4 regions of the Sporosarcina sp. Y1009 genome follow, and region 2 is predicted to be linked to each of the others. Evidence: riboswitches for the same ligand, from Rfam matches in the RefSeq annotation. Region 2 holds a riboswitch; each other region holds the start of a gene.

Region 1 (4,958 bases), on a different contig from region 2:
TCTTAAAGTCTTTCGCGCTTGATGGCTGTGCAATCAGACTGCCTGCGACAACATTTTCAATAATTTCTTTTACTTTTGGCCATCCTTCAGACATGAACATTCGATAAGCTAGCCCATAATTCAAATTGGGAAGCACGGTACCATTTCTCCCCTCATCAGGGTTCAATGCCATTGCATCACTTAATGCCCAAAACATGTTTTTCCACGCAATAACCTCGCCCACATTCACTTGGACGCCTCGGAATTGGTCTGTCCCGTTCATTTTAACCGCCTTCAATAATAACCCCGATACGAAATCGAGCTTGACCGCTAGTCTTGTTACGCCGTGAAATGTAAATCGGTTTAAGAAACCACTTTCTGCGAAGAAGTTATTCGCTTTTTCGATATCTTTGTAAATGATGACGTTCTCCCATGGAATGATTGCTTTATCAAAAACAAGAACTGAATCATTTTCATCAAAGCGGCTACTCAGTGGGTAGTCAAATGGGCTTCCCATTACAGCTGCAGTCATTTCATATGATGCTCTGCTAATCAGCTTCACGCCTGGCGTATCCATAGATGCAATAAAGACTAACGCATAGTTCTCATCTGTAATCGGCGCTGCACCGTAATGCGCTACAAAGTTATAGTTTGTTAAGGCAGATCCCGTTGCGACCATCTTTGCGCCACTAACGATAATGCCTTCATCTGTTTCGCCTTCTGTTCTGATAAAAATATCTTTGACAGCTTCAAGCGGGGTATGTCGATCGACCGGCGGATTAATGATCGCATGGTTGAAATACCAGTTACGCTCCTGTGCTTCCTTATACCATCTCCGGGCATTATCTGCATATTTTCCGTAATAATCAGGATCTGCACCGAGCGTTCCAAGAAAAGCAGCTTTGTAATCTGGAGATCTCCCCATTTGTCCAAAGGTTAACTTTGCCCACTCGGCAATGGCATCCCTGGATTCTAGTAATTCCTTAGAATTCTTGTCCACTCTAAAGTACTTTTGTGTGAATCCCCCGTTACCTGTGTCAGTCTCTGTTGTCAATACATCTTTCGTTTTTTCATCGTGTAATGCATCGTACAGTCTTGCAATAGATCGGGCTGCATTACGAAAAGCCGGGTGAGTTGTGACGTCTTTCACTTTTTCCCCGTGGAGCCAAATTTCCCGCCCATCTTTTAGACTTTCCAAGTACTCTTGTCCAGTCAATGGAATCGTTGTCTTTTTTTCTTCATCTACTTTCATTATCGCTTTCCTCCTTTTAATGGCATCGATCATTCCAAACAGCTCTAAACCCCAATATGCTTGGGATTAGAATGAATTGAAGAGTTGTCCATACCCCATTGTATTTAGGGGAAGTGAGGATTATTCATAAATAGGCGTTTAGTTATGAATCCCTGATAAATTTCCCTTTGAAATAACTTAGTGGATTGCCTTCGGTGTAATGAAAATCAATCACTTTCCCGACATATAAAACATGATCTCCGCCGTCATATTCTGCCCAAGGCTCGCACTCTAAATAGGCGAGTGAATCTTGAAGGCGGTGGCAGCACGTCCCTTTTTCCCAGCTAAAAGGTTCATTGTCAAGGGGTCTTCCAGCGAAATGCATCGCAGTATCCTGCTGCGTTTCTTTTAAAATATTTATTGTAAAATGGTTGTTTTTTAAAAACTGAAATGCTTTTGTTTTTCGATCTACAGATACGAGTAGTAAGGGTGGGTCCAGTGAGACTGAAGTAAATGAGTTTGCGGTAAACCCATGTTGGCCATCGCTTGTATCACATGTGACGACTGTTACGCCTGTTGCGAAGTGGCCAAAGCAGTTTCTTAATTCTTTGCTATCCAACTACATCTCCTCCAAATAGTGTAATGGTATATTGCTGTGATTTTTATTTGCTTCTTCTAAAAGTCTATTCACTTGTCCCTAATCTTTATTCCTCCCGAATGCACAAAAAAGCACATCACTTGTACACGACAAGGATGCGCTTTTGCTTTAAACTTTTTAAACGTTACTTTTCCCAAATTTCCTTCGAAATGTCAACAATAAACTTCAACTTTTCCCATTGCTGCTCTTCTGTCAGGTTATTTCCATGATGCGTTGAAGCAAAACCGCATTGTGGGCTTAAACATAATTGTTCAAGCGGAACATGTTTAGATGCTTCTTGTATTCGAGATTTGATCAGCTCTTTGTCTTCAAGCTCTCCATTTTTCGATGTGACAACACCTAGCACAACTTGCGCACCGCCATTTGGAATATGCTCAAGTGGTTTAAAGTCTCCTGAACGTTCATCGTCATATTCCAAGAAGAAGCCATCCACATTTTCTTTTGCAAGTAGTGTTGGCGCAATTAGATCATAGCTTCCTTCAAACGCCCAGTTAGAGCGGTAGTTTCCACGACATAAATGTGTTGAAACGACTAGATCTTCTGGTTTTCCTTCCAATACGGCATTTGCTACACGGAGAGCCAAATCAATCAAATATTCTCTCGAGTATTCGCCATCGTTAAAAGGAATATCCGGCGAAGAAAGCCCTGCAATATACACATCATCTAATTGTAAATAACGGACACCTGCATCATAGAATGCTTTGAAAGCATCGCGGTAAGCTTGAATAACATCTTTAGCATATTCTTCAATATCGGGATAGATGGTTTCATCTCTAATGCCGATATTAAATAATTGGTTCGGACTTGGTATTGTTTGTTTGGCAACAGCGCGTCCAGCAACGATTTCATTGAATTCTATAAAGTCTTTCACATGTGGATGGTCAGGATTGAATGAAACCTTCCCGATGTTACGGACATTATATCTTTCTGTTTCTTCATCACCACTAAAAACATACCCTATATCTGGAACATATCCTTCTATCCCGTTTAACTGCTCTAGAAAATCTGTATGCCAAAATCTACGTCTAAACTCCCCATCAGTTACTAATTCTAAACCAATTTCAATCTGCTTATCGACAACTCTTTTAATTTCAGTCGTTTCTACTTCACGCAGTTGTTCAGCTGTAATCTCACCCGCTTGAAACTTTTTCCGTGCATTGTGTAGGATTTCCGGACGTAGTAAACTCCCTACATGATCCGCCTTAAATGGTGCTTTTGTCAATGTCTCTGTCAGTGTTTTTGTCATTTTGCCATTCCTTCTTTCCAATTATATTAATAACTAGAATAAGAAAAACCTCTTCATTGAATAAGAAGAGGTTGGCATTTTATCGCTGTTCACTCTTCTCATCTCCAAGCTTACGCTACTGGAATTAGCACAGTACATAAATGTCTGTTGCTGAGGCTTCAAAGGGCCAGTCCCTCCACCTCTCTGGATAAGAAAGTTTCACTATTTAGTTATTGATATACACTTTACACATGCTTTTATCGAATGTCAAGGGTATTTTGAATATTATTATTGTTAGCAGTAAATCAACTGTTCACTTTAAGGCTTTAACTCATTCCCTAGACACATCCGCCAACACTTCGCGAGCGAAGTGAAAGTATGACGAGTATGGCATTTTGTGTAATTTCTCGACGGCATACTTCGCAAGTTGTTGGGCTTTCACGACATCTTCAAGATGGAAATAGCAAATCGCTTTGTAACTTTTTGTAATTTCTCTAATCGCTACGTCTAATGGAGATATTTCCACAAATTCATTTACTTCGATTGTATTGGAATTAAACAAATCAAGTGCCTTCTCATAATGACCTAATCTTGTTAAACTTCGCGCTTTCAAATCCCTTACAAAAACTAGCAAGCCCTCTTTTTCAGGTTCACTTAAAGACGATTCGTTCAACACATAGCGTTCATATTCATCCGCCATTTCAATCGCATGCTCATACTTATTCTCAAAAAACTCCTCGTATAAGACTTTCGCCAATTCATGTTCAATGAATAAATACTCATGCTGCATTAGGTTAATAAATGACGTCGCATCAGCAACATATTTTCGTGCTTCTTCATAATGATGTGCATCATAAAGAAGCCAGGTCTTTATATTCAAGAAGCCATAATAATCCGTTAAAATAAGACTCTTTCGGGAAAATCCAATAGCTGTATCTAGTAATTCATGGGCTGCTTTCATATCACCTAATGCCGTATACGACCAAACTTTCCCAGCCAGTAGCTCGATATAAATCGCTCTCGTTTCCAAGCTATCTTCAGTTATTAATTTATCAAGCCCCTTATCTAGAATCTCAATTGTTTCCCTATAGTTTGCGTTTGCAAATTCAATATTCGCAAGAAATGCCCATAACCTAACGACACGCCATTCCATTTGTAATTCTGTGTATAAAGCCATCGCTTTCTCGGTATACAATTCCCAGTTGCTATCTACGTTCTTTAAGTATTCCTCATTGGACTGAACATATAAAGCGTATAGAGATTTCGCGTATAATTCATAAACCCTAGCCGCCTCATAACTTTGATCCATCTTCATAAGCAATGGTTGTAATAAGTTTGTCGCCGCTAAAACGTCATCATTAGCAAATAATTCGGTTGCCGTATTTATTTTGTCTCGAAGTTCTTCTTTTGATATCTCTTCGACAAGATCTGCTATGTCTACATCTAACTGAACCGCAATATAATGCAATCTTTCTATCGAAGGCCGGGTTTTTCCATTTTCAATTAAGCTAATCATTCCCCGGGAGACATGCTCATTTGCCAAGTCTGAAATCGTCATTTTTTTCATCGTTCGAATTCGTTTTATGTTTTCTCCAACATGCTTCATCTAGCTCCCCCTCTCCAACTTTCTCTTATTATGAGTATATCACGTTCAATTAAACGAACTCAGTTGTTTAATATATTGAATTATAACTATTTTTCATGTATCATTGTGTTTAATATATTAAACACAATTAGAAGCTAATTATAAGGCAGGGACAGATGGATTGAAATTCAAGTTGCAGACGTGTCCGAAATGAGTTTTCATGTATTGAAATCTAATGGGAAAAGGATTGGTGAGTGTCTATGACTAGGTATTCTGAAAT
Region 2 (4,958 bases):
TCCGCTACTTGCATTGTTATTGTCGTCATCATTTTTCGTTCCACAAGCTACTAATGTTAGTACCAATGTTGCTAATAAAATTGCTGACAGTATTTTTTTCATTGTGTAAACTCCTCTTTTCTATGCTGTTTATATAATTATCAGGCAAAGCCCGGTATTCCTATATTAACATTATCTTTTATCAAACTTTTTAACCGCTACATCTCCGATAAACTGAATGATGAAGACGATGATTAAGATAAGAATCGTTGCCATTTGCGTAACGTCTTCACGACTTCGTTGGAATCCATCCAAAAAGGCTAGCGTTCCTAGTCCACCAGCTCCGATAACACCCGCCATTGCCGTATAGCCGACAAGTGCAATTGCCGTAACGGTAATTCCCGAGATAAGGGCAGGCATCGATTCTGGTAATAACACTTTAAAGATAATCGTAGACGTTTTAGCGCCCATCGATTTTGCAGCTTCAATCACACCTTTATCGATTTCCTGCAAGGCAATTAAAACCATTCGACCATAAAACGGCGCAGCCCCGATAATTAATGCAGGTAAAGCGGCCTCTGGTCCTCGCATTGTACCAAGAAGCAATTTTGTAAATGGAATCAGCAATATAATTAAAATGATAAACGGGATTGACCTAAAAATATTGACGAATGCTCCGGAAATCGTATGAACCAACTTATTCGCCCATAACTGTCCTGGACCTGAGAGAAACAACAAGACACCTAGTGCCAACCCAAAAACAAATGTGAATACGGTCGACATTGCTGTCATATAAAGTGTCTCTACAGTCGCTTCCCACATCTTAGCCCAATCTACATTCGGAAACAGGTTTTCAATCATTACCAATTACCTCCGTCCGGACATCTTGTGCATTAAGATAATGGATTGCTTCTTGAATAATCGATTCTTCTCCATCTAGTTGAAGAATCAGCGTGCCGTAAGGGCCAGTATGTGTGTGGGCTATATTCCCTTGCACAATATTCACGTCAATCTTAAACTTTCGAATCAAGCTCGTAATCACCGGCTGTCCAGTTCGTTCCCCTACAAAGGTAAGTTTTACTAGCGTTCCAGATGGAAACTCTTCTTTAATATGTTCCATCGCTTCGATTACTTCCGCAGGTTCTGTGACTTGCGATAAGAAACGTTTCGTAATCGGCTCCCTTGGTGATTGGAACACCTTAAGAACATCGCCCATTTCGACTACTTTTCCTTCTTCCATCACAGCAACCCGGTGACAAATCTTCCGGATGACTTGCATTTCATGTGTAATGAGGACAATTGTCAGACCAAGTCGCTCATTGATATCCGTCAGGAGATTAAGTATTGAATCTGTCGTTTCTGGATCCAGGGCAGAGGTGGCTTCATCACAAAGTAACACTTCTGGATCATTTGCTAAGGCACGCGCAATCCCAACACGCTGCTTTTGTCCCCCTGACAATTCAGAAGGGTAGGCATTTTCGCGTCCCTTCAAACCTACCAATTCGATTAGTTCAGCGACTTTTCGTTCCCGTTCTGCTTTAGGGACATTGGCGATTTCGAGTGGAAAAGCAATATTATCTTTCACAGTTCTCGACCATAACAAATTAAAGTGTTGGAAAATCATGCTTACTTTTTGACGTGCTTTCCGTAATTTCTGACCTTTAATAGAAGAGATTTCCAATCCGCCGATTGTAATCGTGCCACTGGTCGGCATTTCTAATCCATTTAAAAGCCGGATGAGTGTGCTCTTTCCAGCACCACTATATCCAATCACACCAAATATTTCACCCTCTGAAATATCAAAGGTTACACCGTCCACAGCGACAATACTTTTTGAACCTTCACCGAAGACCTTATGAACGTCTGTTAAATGAATCATTTTTCTTCACCTCTATAAATAATAAAAAGCCTTACTGCTCGATGCAGAAAGGCTTAACGTTTAATGTAATAAGCGTATGTCCAATCTCTCATCTTTCAAAGCAATATGCTTTGTGTGACTTGGCACCAGTTCACTTATGTGATGGTTGCCGGGCTTCATAGGGCACTTCCCTCCGCCTCTCTTTATAAGAGTGATTAAATTATGTTTTATGATTAACAATAAATCTAGCATACCTGTCCCTGGTCTGTCAACTTATTTTCACTAGCAAATCAGGTACTGATTTGAATGCATATACCTTTTCCGTCAAAACACCATTTTTAGAAATGAGGAGGCAGGGTACACTTTCAATTTGATAATCAATTGCTAATTCCTCGTGATAATTCAAATCTGCCTTACCAATCGGTATCTCTGGTTTCATAACAGAAATTACATTCATCATTTTCGAAGCGACTGCACATGTACCGCACATTGGCGTGTACAAATAAAATACCGCAATGTCTTTTTCGCTGCTGTTCTTTTCCCAATCTCTAATTGTCCATATATCCATTATATCTACCTTCTTACATTATAAATTCAGGGTGAACTTTAATATGTGCTTCTTGAAGAATTTTTGCAAGCACATTGTATGGTGTTGTTTCAACTTCTTTATATACTCTTTCAGTGTAAAGATGAATGGCTAATGGATATTCCCTTTTGAATAATACACGGGTTTTTTCGCCATCTTCATCTGCATCAAGGAAGACGTACATCTCGAACTCTTCATAAGGTGTTAATAGTACCTCAAGATTATAAGGACTTATGGTACCATTTGTACAAATAATATCAATAGGTTCAGCAAGTACACGACTGACTCGTTTCCGATCCGCGCTTCCTTCTACAATCAAGATTTTCATCTGATTCAAGCTTTATGCGCCTCCTTTATAAAAAAAGAAAAACGCCGAATAACTTCTCGGCGTCCGGTGTCAACTATTACTCAATTGTCATTTTGTCATAGTCTTCAGCCGACATAAGTCCATCTAATTCGGAAACATTTGATGGTTCAACGACAATCATCCAGGCTTGTTCGTAAGGGGATTCGTTAACAAACTCAGGGCTATCTTCTAACTCTTCGTTTACTTCAACTACTTTTCCACTAATTGGCGCGTATAACTCAGATACTGTTTTTACAGATTCAACGCTACCGAAAGGCTCGTCTGCCGTTATTTCGTCGCCGATTTCAGGTAGTTCAACGAATACGATATCGCCTAGTTCAGATTGCGCAAAATGAGTAATCCCGATACGGTACTTTCCGTCTTCGTCTTTAACCCACTCATGTTCTGCTGAATACTTAAATTCCTTTGGTGTGTTCATATTCATGACCTCCAAAATAGTTATTCTTTCAATCTAATAGTGCCATAAGCTAGCCTTAAACACAAGGTGTGAAGCCTTTAAATCCATACATTTTCATATTCTTCTTCTTTGAAACCTACAGTCGTTTTTCCATTTCCATGAACAATCGGTCGTTTGATTAACATTCCGTTTGATGATAGTAATTTTATTTTTTCAGCTTCCGACATCGTTGGTAATTTATCTTTCAGTTGAAGCTCACGATACACTTTTCCACTCGTGTTAAAAAACTTCTTAATGTCTAACTCAGAAGCTTCAATGATTTCTCCAAGTTCTTCTTCGCTTGGCGGGGTTTCCGCGATATTCACTTCGGTATATTCCAATTCGTTTAACTCGAGCCATTTCTTCGCTTTTCTACACGTGCTGCATTTAGGGTATCCGTAATAGGTCAATTTCATAATTACACATCTCCTTCGTTTCCCCTATTGTAGCAAAAAAATGCCCAGATACCAAAAGGCGTCTGGGCAATTGCTTACATCATTCCTTAGACGATGTATTTTTCTGCATCAATAAGTTTTTCCGAAGTCTCACGTTTTTTCGCAATAATATTGTAAGGAGTTGAACGAGTTAGTTTGCGAAGTGCTGATAGCATCATACGTTGGTTGTCACCTTCCACCGCTGCCAATAGAATTTCTTTTGCATCTTTTTCAATTTCTGCGAAAGCTTCTTGACAGAATACCTCTGTGTAAAGGATTTTCTGTTTTTCTTTCTCTTCACCATTTCGTGCAATTGCTTTTTCTGTACGCAAAAGGGCTGATTCCATAGCGAATAGATTACTTGCAATATCGGCAATGTTTACGAGAATCTCTTGTTCTTCTTCAAGTTTTGTGCCGTAACGTTGTGCGGCAAGACCTGCAACTAGTAAGCCAATCTTTTTCGCGTTTTTCACAAGTACTTTCTCTTGTGCAAGGGCTTCGTCACCAATTTCTTCAGGCATCATCATAAGCAGCTCTTCTTGTAGTCCTTGTGCTTTTTCAAGCAAAGGCAATTCACCTTTCAATGCTTTTCTCATGAAAGTCCCAGGTACCAGTAGGCGGTTTATTTCATTTGTTCCTTCAAAAATGCGGTTGATACGGGAATCTCGGTAAATACGTTCAACTTCGTATTCTGCCATAAATCCATATCCACCGTGTAGTTGTACGGCTTCATCGGCAACATAGTCTAGTAATTCCGAACCGACGATTTTGTTAATGGAACATTCAATTGCGTACTCGGCAATCGATGCTGCAATTGCTTTTCCATCTTTTCGTTCTTCAACAGTCATCGCACTATTACGTTCTTCAAAATAACCGATTGTACGATACACTAAACTTTCTGCTGCATAAGTACGTGAAGCCATTGTCGCAAGCTTTTCTTTTGTTAAATTAAATGAAGAGATTGGTGTTTTAAATTGTTTACGTCCATTTGCATATTCAATCGCCAATTGGAGTGCACGTTTTGCACCGCCAACTGTGCCGACACCCAATTTGTAACGACCAATATTCAGGATATTAAAGGCGATCACATGGCCGCGTCCTACTTCACCCAATAAATTTTCAACAGGCACTTGTGCATCTTGTAGGATTAACGTACGCGTAGAAGAAGATTTGATCCCCATTTTCTTTTCTTCTGCACCAACAGATACCCCTGGGAAATCTTTTTCCACGATAAATGTTGAGAATTTGTCGCCGTCAACTTTTGCATAGACCACAAATACATCCGCAAATCCTGCGTT
Region 3 (4,958 bases), on a different contig from region 2:
GCCTGTGTGAAGCAAGACTGGCACATTTCGAATCGTTCCTTCATGCTGATTAACGGTCTTCATATAACTTTGTAACTCTTTATACCAGCCTGCCGTAACCATCGAGCTATAATTTTTATCATCACGTGCTTCAATATAAAATTCATAATTTCTTGTCAGTAGTTCAACATTAATATTATGATTAATTTTCATAGAAGATGACAGCTTCGTGAGTACACCTGCATACTTTGAAGGTTGATGTTCAAGTTGTAGCCAAGGCGAACTTAAAATAACACCCGCAGAGATGATCTCCTCCGTTTGCAAAATGCGCATGACAAGCGTCGCACCCAGACCGTGCCCCATGATGAAGAGCGGAAGCCCATCGACAATCCCGATTTTCAAAAGCTCTTTAACGTACTCAGTGTATGTAGCAAACTTTTCAGCGTGAACATTACGACCAGTTTGCCCTCCGTGTCCTGGTAAATCGCCCATGACAACATGAAAATTACTACTTCGCAGCTTTTGAATAAGCCAAGCATATCGATTATGATGTTCATATGCACCGTGCACAATTGCAACAACAGCTTTTGGCTGACCTTCTGCTTCCCATTTCCACATGGACAAATCCCCCTTTTATGTTGTATTCTCTTAATTTTTCCCAATTTCTTTCAATAAAAACATGTTCTTTGTTATGATAATTATACACTACAGAAGGAAAAGAGGAGAAAATATATGATTTACCCTTATAAAGATAAAACGCCAGTTATCGATCCGTCCGTTTTCATTGCAGATTACGCGACAATTACGGGTGATGTGACAATCGGCGCTGAAACGAGCGTATGGTTTAACACTGTCATTCGCGGCGACGTATCACCCGTTATCATTGGAAAAAAGGTGAGTATCCAAGATTTAAGTTGCCTTCATCAAAGCCCTAAGTTTCCGCTTATTATCGAAGACGAAGTAACAATAGGACACCAAGTGACACTACATAGTTGCACAGTTAGAAAAGGTGCATTGATCGGCATGGGTTCAATTATTTTAGACGGAGCTGAAATCGGCGAGGGCGCATTCATTGGGGCCGGCAGTTTAGTACCCCCTGGAAAAAAGATTCCCCCAAATATGTTAGCACTCGGCTCCCCTGCAAAAGTCGTCCGCGAATTAAATGACGAAGACCGTGCGGATATGGAGCGCGTCGTCAGAGAGTACGCGGAAAAGGGGCAGTATTATAAGAGTTTGCAGAAATAGAGATAACCAATAAGAAAGTGTTATAAAATTCTTACTTGGACTAAAACATAATTAGTACTGAATTTGCTATAGTTATTAAAAAGCGCAACCCTATTGCGGTTGCGCTTATTTTTTTATCACTAAAAAAATGACCATAGCGATGATAATAAACCCTACTATGCCGACAATGGCTATTAACCCAATCATGTTCATGGTAATCACCCCGCTGTCTCTTTACTAGCATGATATATCTTCCAAATAAAAAGCGCTAGAAGAGATTTTTCCCTTCTAACGCTTTTTCATTATTTATTTGCTAGTTCTTTCAATGCTTCTGCTTTATCAGTGTGCTCCCACGGAAGATCAATATCCGTACGGCCAAAGTGACCATAAGCGGCTGTTTGTTTATAAATCGGACGACGAAGGTCGAGCATTTTAATAATGCCTGCTGGACGAAGGTCGAATAACTCACGAACAACTTCGACGAGCTTGCTCTCATCTACTGTGCCTGTTCCAAATGTATTAATCGAAATCGAAACGGGCCTTGCAACACCAATGGCATACGCAAGTTGAACTTCACAGCTATCTGCAAGACCTGCTGCTACGATGTTTTTCGCAACATAACGTGCTGCGTAAGATGCTGAACGGTCTACTTTTGTCGGATCTTTCCCAGAAAATGCGCCCCCGCCGTGACGCGCATAGCCGCCGTAAGTATCGACAATAATTTTGCGTCCCGTTAGTCCTGCATCCCCTTGTGGACCACCAATTACAAATCGTCCCGTTGGATTAATGAAGTATTTTGTATCTTCATCAATTAATGCAGCTGGTACAACCGGTTCAATCACGTATTTTTTAATGTCTCGTTGAATTTCTTCAAGCGTTACCTCTGGATCATGTTGAGTAGAGATAACGATTGTGTCAATTCGCAAAGGTTTATTGTTTTCATCATATTCTACAGTCACTTGTGTTTTACCATCTGGACGTAAATAGGGAAGAATTTCTTCCTTTCTTACCCTTGCAAGCTCTTTTGAAAGCTTATGTGACATACTAATCGGAAGCGGCATGAGTTCTGGTGTTTCATTGCAAGCATATCCGAACATGAGTCCTTGATCTCCTGCGCCAATTGCTTCGATGTCTTCATCGGTCATAGAACCTTCCCGTGCCTCTAGTGCCTGGTCTACACCTGCTGCGATATCTGCTGATTGTTCGTCAATTGCAGTCAAAACTGCTGACGTTTCCCAATCAAAACCAAACTTCGCACGAGTATAACCTATTTCTTTTACTGTCTCGCGAACTACTTTTGGAATATCAACATATGTCGATGTTGTAATTTCACCTGCAACAAGAACGAGACCTGTGGTGATGGTCGTTTCACAGGCAACACGTGCATTTGGATCTTCTTCTAAAATCGCATCCAGAATGGCATCAGAAATCTGATCACACATTTTGTCCGGATGTCCCTCTGTCACTGATTCTGACGTAAACAGACGGCGGTTTGTCATATTATTTCCTCCTTATATCCTACGAGATTGATACGGTACTCATTTTCCCATGTCAAGCCCCAATTCATACAGGGGAACGGCTTTAATCGCCATTACGAGCTTTGCACACGAGGATAAAGGGTAAACATATTTAAAAAAGCCTTCCTCTCACGTGTATACATGAGGAAAGGCGTAATTTCAAAGCACCCTTCACTCTTATCATCCAAGGAGTTTCACCTTGCATCAGGTTTAGCACCTTTGCATGAACATCATAGGTTCATACAGGTTGCCGGGTTTCATAGGGACTGCCCCTCCACCAGCTCGGGATAAGAGTATCCGTTCAATAGTACATTTTACGAAACTGCTCGCAATAAGTCAACTTTCTTTCTTAATTGTAGTTGCACTTATCACTAGTATAGTATATTATTTTAAATGTGTTATACTAATTAACAAATGTGATGACAAACCACCCCTAAGGGACTAAATTGCAAAGGACGGGACTAATCTATGATTTCAGCGAAAATTGGTAACGAGCTAAAAAATCTTCTTTCTGGCAGCAACGTGAATATTCAACTTTCGGTTCCACAGCTTGTTGAAAAAACAACTTCACGAGGCGAGGCAATACTCACTGCAGACGGTGCAGTAACGGCGCAGACAGGAAAATATACAGGTCGTTCGCCCAAAGATAAGTATATCGTTGAAGAAGCTTCTTCAAAAGATAAAATCGATTGGGGAGCTGTAAACCGTCCAATCTCTGCAGAAATCTTTGATGCATTATATGACAAAGTAATTTCATACTTACAATTAAAAGATGAGCTATTTGTTTTTAAAGGATTTGCCGGTGCGGATCCCGCTTCCCGCCTTTCTATTCAAGTCGTGAATGAATATGCTTGGCATAACTTGTTTGTCCATCAATTATTCATTCGCCCGACAAAAGAAGAACTTGAAACACATGATGCACAGTTCACTGTCGTCTCAGCACCAACATTTAAAGCAGACCCTGAAATCGACGGAACTGACTCTGAAACTTTCATTATCGTGAATATGGAAAAGCGGATTATCTTAATTGGCGGAACTGAGTATGCCGGTGAAATGAAGAAATCGATTTTCTCCATCATGAACTACTTGCTACCTGAAAAAGATATTATGCCGATGCATTGTTCGGCTAACGTTGGTCAAGACGGCGACGTTGCATTGTTCTTTGGACTTTCAGGTACAGGAAAAACGACACTTTCCGCAGATGCGGACCGTAAACTTATTGGAGACGATGAGCACGGTTGGTCTGATAACGGCGTCTTCAATATTGAAGGCGGTTGCTATGCGAAATGTATCAATCTATCAGCAGAAAAAGAGCCTGAAATTTTTGGTGCAATCCGTTTCGGTTCTGTTCTAGAAAACGTAGTTGTCGATTCTGATACACGTATTCCCGATTATGACGATGGTTCATTAACAGAAAATACACGCGCAGCATATCCAATCCATAATATTGATAATATCGTTACACCATCAGTTGCAGGCCATCCAAACACAATCGTGTTTTTGACAGCGGATGCATTCGGTGTACTGCCGCCTATTTCAAAGTTAACAAAAGAACAAGCAATGTATCATTTCCTAAGCGGATTCACATCAAAACTTGCTGGAACAGAGCGCGGCGTTACATCACCAGAAGCAACATTCTCAACTTGCTTCGGTTCACCGTTCCTTCCATTACATGCAACGGTCTACGCAGAAATGTTAGGGAAGAAAATCGACGAACACAACGCACAAGTATTCCTCGTCAACACAGGTTGGACCGGCGGAGCATACGGCGTAGGAAAACGCATGGAATTAAAATACACACGATCAATGGTACGCGCAGCACTCGCTGGAAAACTTAATAACGTCGAAACTGAAGAAAACAGCATATTTGGTTTAAATATGCCAACATCAATCGAAGGCGTTCCAACTGAAATCCTAAACCCACGCAATGCCTGGGCTGATAAAGCTGACTACGATAAAAAAGCAAATGAATTAGCAGATCTATTCCGAGAAAACTTCAAAAAATTCGGCACCGTCACAGAAGAAATCATCTCAAAAGGCGGACCCACTGCATAATAAAAAATAAAGTATATGAGGAGATTCAAGCTACTCTCTCCTCATATACTTTTTGTTTATTTCCTTTAAAAGGAACTTTTCAAACATTGTATTGTCCGAAAACTCCGCAATTGTTAGGAGTCACTTTATATACTAACTTTGTATAATGAAATCTATAGTTGATTGGAACGGAGGGCGGCGACT
Region 4 (4,958 bases), on a different contig from region 2:
ATGCGTTGTGGTTTGACGTTTTTCCCCGTATAGTCGGTGGCTGTGTCAACATGCGCTAGAAATCCAATGACTGGAACATCACGGTCGGTATTCGCCGGTAGTGTAGCAAAAAGATACCCATTGTCATCAAGAGTGATGTCTTCCATACCAATCTCTGTCAGTTCTTTTTGTAGTACATGCAGCAAATCCCATTGTCCAGGCGTTGTTGGACACATGTTGCTGTTAAAATCCGATTGTGTATCAATTTTCGCGTAGCGAACGAGCCGCTCAATTAACTGTTCTTTCATATTAAAATTCCTCCTAAAAAGATATCCCGATATCTACTCATCTTATCAGATTCTTTCGGTTTACGGAATATTTGACTAGACGACTCCCAATGCTAGCGGCAATGAGGAGCTGTGCAGCGTAATAGGTGACCATAACAAATGCGTCTCGATATGGAATATCGTAAACGAATCGATCGATTGCAAGAACTGAATCTGAAAAGATAAAGAGAAGCGCACCAATTATGGCTAAAGACAGCTGAGTGCGAATGGCCATCCAGCCCATCAGTAGAATGATAGAAATATAAGCAATAATCGCAGTTCCAAGAAAATATTCTCCAATTTGAAATTGTGAACCTGAGATCCAAAAAGCCATCACAATGCCATATGATAGTAGAAGGATGGCTGCCCACTTAGGCATAGCACCACGGACGATATGACGGAAAGCAAAGATATAAAAAATATGACCAATAAAAAAAGTAACAAGCCCAGCTAGAAACCAGTAAATCACACCGTCTGCCACCATACAGACGAATAGACCAACAATGATAACTCGTTTATATGTAGAGGGGAGGGAGGTCCTTGTTCTAATCGCAAATAAAATGATTAGTGCCATTGGAATTAATTTCATAAATATTTTAAAACCAATAGGATCTGAAGGAATGAAGAAAACATAAATTGTCGACATTAAAACAATCCCAGCAACAAGTAGTGTACGAAACATATGAGTAGTCTCCTTTCTTATTTACTTAAATTCAATAACCAGCGTCAAGAATCCTGCTGAAAATTAAAAACAGTAAAGTTAGGGGCTTTAAGAAAGGCTAGGTGCAAATTAAAATGCTGTAAAACAAAAAAACACCGCTAAATAGCGATGTCTTCTTATATAAATCAATCAACAGAATAGTTTTTGTGTGAAACAACAGTAAGATTTGAGGCCGCACCAATTAAGTCTGCATCTTCACTAGAGATTTGTACGATAACAGAGTTCTCAAGGATCTTATAAATAGTCCCGTAAACCTTATAGTCGTTCCGAACAAATGAAATTTCTTCATCGACTTTGCGAGCTGCTACAAAGTCCGATACTGGTCTTTCCTTACGTGGAAAAGCCATGTGAATCCCTCCTATTGATACGATTTTCTTCGACACTATTAAAAAAAGCTTAGGCAATGCCCTAAGCATCGAAAATTGTAAGCTGAAACGGTAAACGATTAGACAGAGATTGTCTACTCTAAGTATACCACATTTGGACAAGTTTTGCAGGATAGTATTTTTAATCATTAGGAGATAGTTTCAAAGTTTCAATAGGGAGAAATAAAAAAACTTTTATAAATCCCTTGACTTTTCTGCATAATCAGTTCTATACTGTGTAACAAGATGGAAAACAGAATCAATCATACTCTTATCTAGAGCGGCGGAGGGATTAGGCCCTACGATGCCCGGCAACCAGCAAGCGACCGACTTGCAAAGGTGCTACTTCCTACAGATTCGTGCAAACGATCTGAAAGATGAGAGGAGGAATTAGCGAAAGCATAACCCTCTTCTTATACGAAGGGGGTTTTTTTATATTTAAATTTCCCCAATCGTCACTGCACTTCCATCAAACAAAAAAACTTGGAGGTAATACAAATGACAAACTTAAAACCAGAAACACAACTATTGCACGGTGGCCAAGAGCCAGATCCGGTGACTGGATCACGAGCATTGCCAATTCACAGAACGACTTCATTTGTTTTCCGCGACACGGAGCACGCACAAAACTTGTTCGGTTTAACAGAGGCAGGAAATATTTATACGCGGATAACCAATCCAACGGTTGGTGCTTTTGAAGAGCGTATTGCGTTACTCGAAGGTGGAACTGCGGCAGTTGGACTTTCATCTGGAATGGCAGCCATTGCGTTTTCCATATTAAATATTGCTGAGGCTGGAGACGAGATTGTTGCCGCTGAAAACTTATACGGCGGTACGTATAACTTATTTGCAGTGACACTTCCACGTTACGGCATTAATGTGAAATTTGTTGATGCAACAAATCCAGAAAACTTTCGTGCAGCAATCACAGACAAAACAAAAGGACTTTTTGCCGAATCAATTGCAAACCCAAGTCTACATGTTCTAGATATCGAAGCTGTTGCAAAGGTTGCGCATGAAAATGACATTCCGCTTCTTATTGATAGTACGTTTTCAACACCGTATGGCAGTAATCCAATTGAGTTCGGCGCAGACGTTGTCATCCATTCCGCGACGAAATGGATTGGTGGGCACGGGACTTCTATCGGAGGTGTCGTAGTTGATGCCGGTAAATTCGATTGGACAAAAGGTAAATTCCCAGGATTCACAGAACCGGATGTGACATATAACGGTCTTCGCTACGGAATTGATGCAGCAGCTGCGGCGTTCGCAACGAAACTACGTGTTCAGCTACTCCGTGATTTCGGACCGTGCCTAAGCCCGGATAATGCATTCAATTTCTTGCAAGGACTAGAAACACTTCACTTACGCGTCCCAAAACATAATGAAAATGCACTCGAAATTGCAAATTACTTGAAGAAGCATCCTTCTGTTGAATGGGTTACGTACAATGGCCTTGAAGAGCATCCATCATACGAATTAGGCAAGAAATACTTGAAAAATGGTTTTGGTTCAATCGTAAACTTCGGCATTAAAGGCGGACGTGATGCAGGTAGAAAAGTGATTGATAACGTGAAGCTGTGGTCTCATGTAGCAAACGTTGGAGACGCAAAATCATTAATTATTCACCCGGCTTCCACGACACATCAACAGCTTAGCGCTGAGGATTTGAAAAAATCAGGTGTATCAGAAGAACTAATTCGTCTATCAGTAGGTCTTGAAGCGACAGAAGACATTATTGCGGATCTTGCGCAAGCAATTGAAAAAGCTGTTCCAGTTGCTGCACAATAAAATGAAGATAGTAAACGAGGTGAGACCATGGTAGAGAGCGGGATTGTAGAGATTGGAAATTTACTGTTAGAGTCTGGTGTTGTACTCAACCAAGTCCATCTCGCTTACGAATGGGCAAAAAACGAAGATGCACCAACCGTCCTTGTCTGTCACGCATTGACAGGTAACCAAAAAGTTATCGGTACAGATAGGAAGCCTGGGTGGTGGGATGGTTTAATAGGAGACGGAAAAGATATCGATACGAAAAAATTTTCCGTTATTTCATTTAATGTTCTCGGGGGTTGTGATGGATCTACTGGACCGTTATCAATTAACCCGAAGACAAAAAGGTCATATCGCCAGTCATTTCCAGAAATTTCAATACGTGATATGGTGCATGCGGAGCGAAAAGCGTTATCTGTTCTCGGAATCGATAAATTGCATACGATAATTGGTGGTTCACTTGGTGGAATGCGTGTCTTGGAATGGGGAATCCTCTATCCTGATGATATGGACCTTCTGTTGCCGCTTGCAGTAACACCGTCTCTGAGTGCATATGGAATTGCATTTAACTATATCGGATTACATGCGATTGAAAACGATGAAGAGTTTGCTAACGGGAATTACGTAGATGCATCTGACGTAAAAGGATTTGAAACTGCTCGAATGGCTGGAATGGTGACGTATCGGTCAAGTCAATTATTTAACGAGCGCTTTGCACGTGATGAGACGATCAGCGGCGGGTATGAAGTAGAATCGTATCTTAACCACATTGGAAAAAAGATAACGACGCATTTTGATCCAAATAGCTATTGCACACTCCTTCGAGCCATGAACACGCATGATATTGGGCGCGGCAGAGGGGGAACCAAGGAAGTGGCAAAACAAATTAAAGCGAAAACAGTCATGCTAGGATTCACACATGATTTAATCTATCCACCGGAAATTATCCGTTCATTCGCACATCAATTGCCGAATTCTAATTTTTGTTTAATAAATACGGAATTCGGTCATGACGGATTTTTAACCGAATATACTAAATGGGGAAATTTCATCAAACAGTCCATGGAGGTGGCAATTTGTCGACAATCAAAGTCGCAATACTTGGCTTCGGTACTGTAGGTGAAGGCGTATACCGAATCATAAATGAAAAAAAGAACGAAATAAAGTTGCGAACGGGTTACGATATTGAGATTTCGTCAATAGTCGTTCGCGATCTCGCAAAAAAACGGATAGAAACGCCTGGCATCAAAATTACAGATTCCGTTCAAGAGGTATTTGAAAATCCGGATATTGATCTTGTTTTTGAAGCAATTATTGGAGAAGAGCCGGCATTCTCGTATCTTTCGAAAGTAATCTCGAAAGGCGTAAACGTGATTACCGCGAACAAAGCGATGTTTGCTAAACATGGTCCGGCATTAATAAAACAGGCAAAAGATCACAATGTTCAAATTGGTTTTGAAGCAACAACGGCCGGTGGGGTACCAATTATTCGTACGATTGAAAATCTGTTACTATCAGATCAGATTCAACGCATTCAAGGGATTTTAAACGGTACTTCAAACTTTATCTTAACGAAAATGAGGCAAGAGGGCCTGCCGTTTGAAGTCGCTCTTAAAGAAGCGCAGGCAAATGGATTTGCGGAAGCGGATCCTTCAGATGATGTCGGCGGGATAGATGCATTTCGAAAACTGATGATATTAAGTGATCTTGCCTTTGGGCGTCAGCCGGATTGGGATGAAATTGCCATCAATGGAATCGGTGATATTCGGGATAATGATGTCTTAAGTGCGAATG

Evidence for each region. A riboswitch is a leader RNA that binds a small molecule or an ion and turns the genes downstream of it on or off. The one in region 2 is predicted to bind S-adenosylmethionine.
Region 1: linked by a shared signal. The riboswitch ahead of AC25Y1_RS18905 (5-methyltetrahydropteroyltriglutamate--homocysteine S-methyltransferase) and the one ahead of AC25Y1_RS16460 (methionine ABC transporter ATP-binding protein) in region 2 are both predicted to bind S-adenosylmethionine.
Region 3: linked by a shared signal. The riboswitch ahead of metK (methionine adenosyltransferase) and the one ahead of AC25Y1_RS16460 (methionine ABC transporter ATP-binding protein) in region 2 are both predicted to bind S-adenosylmethionine.
Region 4: linked by a shared signal. The riboswitch ahead of AC25Y1_RS09110 (O-acetylhomoserine aminocarboxypropyltransferase/cysteine synthase family protein) and the one ahead of AC25Y1_RS16460 (methionine ABC transporter ATP-binding protein) in region 2 are both predicted to bind S-adenosylmethionine.

Annotation. Positions count from the first base shown of each region.
Region 1 covers NZ_JBYHFO010000027.1:14,589-19,546, forward strand. Annotated here, with positions in the region: gene AC25Y1_RS18895 (4-hydroxyphenylacetate 3-hydroxylase N-terminal domain-containing protein) at 1-1,231, opposite strand, end outside; gene AC25Y1_RS18900 (flavin reductase family protein) at 1,374-1,829, opposite strand; gene AC25Y1_RS18905 (5-methyltetrahydropteroyltriglutamate--homocysteine S-methyltransferase) at 1,993-3,102, opposite strand; SAM riboswitch class I at 3,210-3,308, opposite strand; gene AC25Y1_RS18910 (helix-turn-helix domain-containing protein) at 3,425-4,699, opposite strand; gene AC25Y1_RS18915 (S41 family peptidase) at 4,939-4,958, shown strand, end outside.
Region 2 covers NZ_JBYHFO010000017.1:57,813-62,770, forward strand. Annotated here, with positions in the region: gene AC25Y1_RS16450 (MetQ/NlpA family ABC transporter substrate-binding protein) at 1-102, opposite strand, end outside; gene AC25Y1_RS16455 (methionine ABC transporter permease) at 172-840, opposite strand; gene AC25Y1_RS16460 (methionine ABC transporter ATP-binding protein) at 833-1,858, opposite strand; SAM riboswitch class I at 1,944-2,049, opposite strand; gene AC25Y1_RS16465 (thioredoxin family protein) at 2,106-2,405, opposite strand; gene AC25Y1_RS16470 (toprim domain-containing protein) at 2,419-2,751, opposite strand; gene gcvH (glycine cleavage system protein GcvH) at 2,828-3,208, opposite strand; gene AC25Y1_RS16480 (arsenate reductase family protein) at 3,286-3,642, opposite strand; gene AC25Y1_RS16485 (acyl-CoA dehydrogenase family protein) at 3,729-4,958, opposite strand, start outside.
Region 3 covers NZ_JBYHFO010000015.1:13,543-18,500, reverse strand. Annotated here, with positions in the region: gene AC25Y1_RS15445 (alpha/beta fold hydrolase) at 1-597, opposite strand, end outside; gene AC25Y1_RS15440 (gamma carbonic anhydrase) at 712-1,224, shown strand; gene metK (methionine adenosyltransferase) at 1,506-2,702, opposite strand; SAM riboswitch class I at 2,895-3,014, opposite strand; gene pckA (phosphoenolpyruvate carboxykinase (ATP)) at 3,189-4,775, shown strand.
Region 4 covers NZ_JBYHFO010000006.1:22,573-27,530, reverse strand. Annotated here, with positions in the region: gene pepT (peptidase T) at 1-287, opposite strand, end outside; gene AC25Y1_RS09120 (lysoplasmalogenase) at 325-987, opposite strand; gene AC25Y1_RS09115 (DUF2187 family protein) at 1,152-1,373, opposite strand; SAM riboswitch class I at 1,660-1,775, shown strand; gene AC25Y1_RS09110 (O-acetylhomoserine aminocarboxypropyltransferase/cysteine synthase family protein) at 1,890-3,182, shown strand; gene metX (homoserine O-acetyltransferase MetX) at 3,210-4,283, shown strand; gene AC25Y1_RS09100 (homoserine dehydrogenase) at 4,241-4,958, shown strand, end outside.